Regions from separate parts of the Sporosarcina sp. FSL W7-1283 genome, predicted to be linked through region 1. Evidence: predicted binding sites of a transcription regulator. Region 1 holds the regulator's gene; the other holds the start of a gene.
What was found. The regulator LexA, encoded in region 1, represses DNA repair genes until DNA is damaged. The targets are predictions, from matches to a motif close to CGAACATATGTTCG.
Positions count from the first base shown of each region.

Region 2: MKY93_RS09335 (YolD-like family protein) is a predicted target of LexA. The motif match lies at 1,268-1,281, and genes of this name have one in related genera.

Region 1 is NZ_JBBOOL010000001.1:1,393,047-1,396,471, forward strand. Features, by position in the region: gene miaA (tRNA (adenosine(37)-N6)-dimethylallyltransferase MiaA) at 1-2, shown strand, start outside; gene hfq (RNA chaperone Hfq) at 43-267, shown strand; gene MKY93_RS06550 (methionine gamma-lyase family protein) at 363-1,622, shown strand; gene lexA (transcriptional repressor LexA) at 1,670-2,290, opposite strand; gene yneA (cell division suppressor protein YneA) at 2,488-2,805, shown strand; gene MKY93_RS06565 (YneB family resolvase-like protein) at 2,798-3,425, shown strand, end outside.
Region 2 is NZ_JBBOOL010000001.1:1,895,176-1,898,600, reverse strand. Features, by position in the region: gene MKY93_RS09345 (LCP family protein) at 1-534, shown strand, start outside; gene MKY93_RS09340 (hypothetical protein) at 835-1,119, shown strand; gene MKY93_RS09335 (YolD-like family protein) at 1,301-1,651, shown strand; gene MKY93_RS09330 (nucleotide excision repair endonuclease) at 1,686-2,063, opposite strand; gene MKY93_RS09325 (DUF3298 and DUF4163 domain-containing protein) at 2,151-2,801, shown strand; gene MKY93_RS09320 (proline dehydrogenase family protein) at 2,890-3,425, shown strand, end outside.

The sequences.
Region 1 (3,425 bases):
GAGTATGGAATAACTAGATAACAGAGACAGGGAGGCAATTGAATGGCACAAGGAAATATGCAAGATACGTTTTTGAATGCATTACGCAAGAACAACACATTCGTTACAATTTTTTTGTTAAACGGTTTTCAACTGAAAGGCCTTATTAAATCCTATGATAATTATACGGTCTTACTTGAATCGGAAGGCAAGCAGCAGCTCATTTACAAACATGCAATTTCAACATTTGCTCCTGCGAAACCCGTAATTTTAAAAGATGAACAATAAACAGGCGCTTGCCTGTTTTTTTGTGGTCTTTAGTAGGTCAACTGCAGTCCTTCTGTTAAACTAGATGATGAACAAATTGAAAAGAGGTACTACAAATGCAAATAGCACCAATTAATGATGAATTACTCATGAAATCTCAAGAAGCAGAGCAGTTGATTGCACCGTATGTAAAGGAAGTAGAAGACATTGCGTTCTACAATCAACGAAAGGTTCTTCAGGCTTTCAAGCAAAACCGTGTCAGTGATTTTCATTTATCTGGATCAACGGGCTATGGGTATGACGATAGCGGCCGTGACGTACTGGAACAGGTATACTCAGATGTCTTCGGCGCTGAAGACTGTCTGGTCAGGAATCAAATCATCTCTGGGACCCATGCGATCACGATCAGTTTATTCGGGATTCTGCGTCCGGGCGATGAGTTAATTTATATTACGGGTAAGCCTTATGACACGTTGGATTCCATCGTGTCAGGAAACGGAAAAGATACTGGATCACTGGAAGATTATCAAATTTCCTATCAGCATATTGACTTGCTGGAAGGCGGTGCTGTTGACTATGTCAAGGCTAAACAAGCAATTTCATCAAAAACCAAAGTGGTTGCGATTCAGCGCTCAAAAGGCTATTCGAGCAATCCATCCTTCCGTATACATGAAATAGAAGAAATCATCAAGGAAATCCGCAAAATAAAAGAAGACGTCGTGATATTTGTAGACAACTGCTACGGTGAATTCGTCGAGAAACAGGAACCGACTGAAGTAGGGGCGGATCTGATGGCGGGTTCACTAATAAAAAATCCAGGCGGCGGACTAGCTAGAACGGGCGGCTATATTGCAGGCAGGAAAGAACTCGTTGAAAAATGTGCATATCGCATGACATCACCGGGACTAGGGGCAGAAGCAGGGGCTTCATTGGATACGCTGTTGGAAATGTATCAAGGTTTCTTTTTAGCGCCGCACGTAGTCAGCCAGGCCGTTAAAGGAGCTTTGTTTACAGCTGCATTTTTCGAGCAGTTTGGAATGGATACTACACCGCATTATAGTGAACGGAGAACTGATCTCATTCAATCTGTCAACTTCTCATCAGCAGAACAAATGATCAAGTTTTGTCAGATGATCCAGGATAACTCACCGATCAACGCGCACTATGCTCCTGAACCATCTTATATGCCCGGCTATTCGGATGATGTCATCATGGCTGCAGGCACATTTATACAAGGCTCCAGTATTGAGCTGACAGCTGACGGTCCGATTCGACCTCCTTACACCGCTTACATTCAAGGCGGTTTAACGTATGAGCATGTAAAAACAGCTGTACTCACTTCCATGGAACAATTATTAGAGCGAAAATTAATCTAAAGAAAAAAGTGTATCAAGAACCTATAGGGGTTCTTGATACACTTTTTTTAATGGATCATTCGGTAAACACCGACGACTTTACCAAGTATGGACACATGATTCACGATAATAGGATCCATGGAAGAATTTTCAGGCTGTAAGCGGAAGTAATCTTTCTCTTTAAAAAAACGTTTTACAGTAGCTTCATCTTCCTCTGTCATCGCCACCACGATTTCTCCATTGGAAGCTGTATGTGTTTGTCTGACGATGACACGGTCGCCATTCAAAATACCTGCCTCGATCATACTGTCACCGACGATTTCCAACATGAAGATCTCATCATCTGAAGAACCGAACGTATCTGGTAATGGAAAATATTCTTCAATATTTTCTACAGTTGTAATCGGAGTCCCTGCTGTAACTTTACCGATCAAAGGAACATGCATGACGCCGCTCTTTAATTCGTCTAGTCCTTCCGGGTCTAAGACTTCTATTGCACGCGGCTTAGTAGGGTCCCGGCGAATAAACCCCTTGTTTTCCAATCGAGATAAGTGACCATGTACAGTGGAGCTAGATGCCAGTCCTACTGCTTCCCCGATTTCACGCACGGATGGCGGATATCCTTTTAGCCGTACTTCATCTTTAATAAAAGCTAATATTTCTTCTTGTCTTTTAGATATTTTCTTCAATCTATTCACCTCTTCAAATTGTTTACTAATAAATAGAGATACAGCTCAAGTATTTTGAATATAGTATAACATGTGTTCGATTAGTAATCAAACAAAGGTTCGAATTCTGCTTGACAGCCAATCGTACGTTCTCTTATAATAGAGAACAAGCATTCCGAACATGCATTCTAAAAAGTAGACTACTAGGGGGATTTATCATGAAATTTCTTAAAGAAAATTATTACTTTATCGTACTATTAATCGTTTTTCTTAGTGTTGCAGCTTATCAATTGGACAAACTGTCTGAAGAAGATAATTATCTAGAAATTGTCATCAATGACGGGGACACATTATGGGGGCTGGCAACCAACTATTCAGATGGAACACCTGCGCACCATTGGATTGAACAAGTTAAATCATTAAATGAATTGCAGACTGATCAAATTAATTCGGGTGAATTATTACGCCTTCCTGTTAAAATGAACCCACAAGCTGAACATCGTGTGGCTGAGATGGGGGAGGAAGCGGATGAATAAAAAAAAGTGTGTAATTTATTGTCGGGTCAGTACCGAAAAGGAGAGTCAAGAACAATCTATTGTCAGACAGCAGGAAGAGCTGGAAATATTGGCGGCAGAAATGTTTTATGAATGTGTAGGTATATTCACTGATCGCCAGAGCGGTTATGATATGGACCGTGAAGGTCTGTTGAATTTATTGGATCGTATACAAGCAGAACCAATCGATGCTGTCTTTATTCAAGATGAGACAAGATTAGGAAGAGGCAATGCGAGGGTGGCCATCCTGCATGTCATTGCTAAATCGAACACAGCTGTTATTTCAAACCATACAAATGGAGCACTGGAGTTAAATGAAATGGATACGATGCTGCTGGAGATTTTAGCGATTGTAGAAGAATACCAACGGAAACTCCATAATGCCAAAATACGAAGAGGAATGAAAAGAGCGGTTCTAAGAGGTTACGACCCTTCCCGTAACTTGCATAATATCGACCGGGGCCCAGGAAGAGAACGACTCGAATTGCCTATTGAAGAAATTGTCGCGTTGCGCAACAAAGGAATGACATTCGATGAGATTTCGAGAGTATTGAACGGACTTGGCCATTCGGTTAGCAAAGCAACTGTCCATAGAAGATATA
Region 2 (3,425 bases), 500 kb from region 1:
GTAAATGGTTCGGGAGGGATTGAAGATGTACGAACAACCATTTCTAATTTATTTGATTTACCAATTGATTATTATGCTGTGATGGATGTAGAAGCTTTTTCAAAGATGATTGATTCAGTGAATGGTATAGATTACGACTTGCAAGAAGATATTCGAGTCCGAGCAATATCCAAAGTAGCATTTGAATTCAAAAAGGGAACGCATCGTTTGAATGGAGAAGAGGTTTTGGCATTACTGATGGATGCTACAGTGGGAAATGAATTGGGTGAAAAAGACCAATTAAACCTCATTAATGCGGTTATAAATCAAACAATAAACGTGTTACCACAAACGCAATTAGAACAATTTGCAACTGAAATAGAAGGTGATTTTCCAATTGAACAATTATTGGAGAATCCATTGGAACTTCCCCCGATACAATTAGTATCTTTAACCGATGGAATGATAGGTTCCATGATGAATGAGTCATACTATATTAAATTTGAGAAGAAATTTTTAAATTCAGTTTTAGAAGAGTTAACTACATTTAACTGATAAGAGTTTTAAAATAAGGTAAACATCTTTGATTTGAGTCCGATTTGGGGAACACGTCGATGGTTCTATTGCTTGTCTGACTATATAAGTAAAAGAACTGATCCAATCAAGTTGAAAGAAATGATAGCGTTATCTATTTAATGAAAAATTAAATGAAACTGGGTCCTCAAGTATCAAGACGAGTTTGTGGCATAGCAATATACCAGGATTGGGTCATTATGCTGAAATTATGAAACTGCTCACTATCTCGTTTCGTCTTAATTAATAAGAACTTTCAGTATGAATGGAGGATGTGTAATTTTGTGGCTAATATTCGGACTCCTAGCAATAACTGCAACTTTTATAAATATATATATGTATGGAACAGGCAAAGATTATAAATTAGCAATGGCGATGGGGTTATCTTTTACTGCTCTAACCCTTGTTGCAGATTATAGTATGGTCTCCAATTGGGTAAAGGCGGAAGATTGGGCTGCTTTATCAGACGTAGTGCCTACGATGGAAAAAGCGTTTTGGATTTTAACGAGTATAGCGATTTTATTAAATATAACTCCCACACTTTTAGAGTTAAAAAATAGAAAATAACTCTTGCGTTAACTTTTTTGTGCAATTAAAGGGCGCAATTGTTGATAAGGACATTGCGTCACCGAATCATGAAATTGAACAAAAAGAGATCATCAATTGTGATGGTCTTTTTTTACATTGCATTCAGAATATATGTTCTGTATAATCACGAACATATATACGGTTTTGGAAGGAGCATTATATGGAGCGAAATCGTGACCGAGGAAATATCAAATGGACTTCTCTGATGCTTCCTGAACATTTAGAACGTCTACGCGACTGGCAGCAGGAAGATCAGTACACGGAACGATCAGAGCTGACGGACTGGGAGCTGCAATCGATGCAGCTGACGCTGGAACATGGCTGGCGAAGCAAGTGTGAACTGTTGATCAAGACATGGCATGACGGTGAAGTGCGTTATCATCAGGGAGAGATCGAAGCGCTTGATTCTGCTAATTCCGCAATTCTGCTTGGCGATCCTTTCGGTACGGAAAGAATCCCTGTTGCCGACATTATCGACGTACAACTGGCAAAAGGTACAGATGGCGCATAAACGAAAATAAAAACTGTCTGCGAATGCAGACAGTTTAGTCTCTGTAAAATGCTTTTTCTGTATTGTACTTTGCGCGTTCCGTATTGATCACATACGTTTCATAAATCTCGCGCTCCATTGGATCATCCACAAGAATAGCAGCTATTTTCGCTACTTCTTCACGGTGATTGCGCAATGGAGATACTTGGTCTTCAAAATGCTTTTTTAGACGCGGGCGCAACTTTCTTGCTTTCCCTACGAATAATAGCTCGTCACTTTGGTTGTAAAACAACAACAGACCGCCTTTATCCCGGGGAATTTCATGGAAATCAATAAAACCGAAGATCGGCTTGATTGGCGTCGTATCCGGCGTCAGTTCCTGCTTTCTGCGAATGATTGTCACAGCTGGTTCTGGTAATTGAATCGTAATCAATTTTACTTCACATCCTCATATGATTAAGTGTCCATCCTACCATATGGCAGGGGAAAAAGCGAGAAACTTTCCGTGTGTTCCTTGCATATGGTAGACAAATGCCTTGGAGAGGATGAATCCATGAAATTGCCTGCTGTTATACAAGCGTATCATGTGTCGCATACGAAACCCAAAGTGAATATTTATTATCCTGTCATCATTCAGCTGGAGGACCCGAAAATTCAGCAGCAGCTCAATCAAGTGATTTTCACGGAGATGAATAAACTGCTTGTGGAACAAAATTATTACGAACCCAGTTTGGTCGAATTAGTAGCTGATTTTGAAATAAAAAACAACCAACGAGGGATCCTCAGTTTAAATCTTATTGTCTATTCCTTCACTGGCGGGGCGCATGGGATGACAGTCTGTAAGTCACTGACGTTCGACACACGTACAGGCAGAAGCTATAGCTTGCCCGATCTCTTTAAGCCAGGCAGCCCATATGTGCAGCGGATTTCTGAATATGTCCGCCGACATATTGAAAAATGGAAAACGCCTGTATTGGAGCCGTTTAAACAGATCCGACCCGACCAAGATTTCTACATCGCAGATACTTCCCTCGTCGTCTATTTCCAGCTCTATGAAATCTCACCTTACGTAGCCGGTTTCCCATATTTCCCGATTCCGCTACTCGACCTGGAAGACCTCATCAAGCCAGGAAGTCCTGCAGATAGAATGCTGCCATTTATCGGAGTTTAACAAAGTTTCATGTGGAAGATATGTAGGAATATATGAAGTATTAATGCTATAATTTGAATATACAGACTATACAAATGAGGTGGAATGTATGCTAAGAGATCTCTTTATCGGTTTATCCGAAAATCAATTGTTGAACCGCGCCGCTCGGAACTATGGCTTACAGCTTGGAGCACAGCAGGTAGTGGCTGGAACAAATATTACAGAAATGATGGACAGCGTAAAAGAACTGAATCAAGCAGGGATTGCGTGTACCATTGATAATTTAGGTGAATTTGTTTACGACAAAAGCGAGGCTATCAGGGCGAAAGAACAGATCTTAGCAGTAGTGAAGGCGATCCACGAGCAGCAAGCGGATGCACATATCTCCTTGAAACCATCTCAGCTCGGCCTCGACATCGATTATGAGTTTTGTAGAGAGCAAATAAAAGAGATAGCAGAAAAGGCAAGCCGCGACGACATCTTCGTGAATTTGGATATGGAGAATTATCCGCGGCTTGAACCTACCTTCCGTCTGGTTAATGAATTATCAGAAGAAGGGTATACGAACATTGGAACCGTCATTCAGGCATATTTTCATCGCGCACTGAAAGACACGCGTGCCTATCGTGACATGCGAATGCGTCT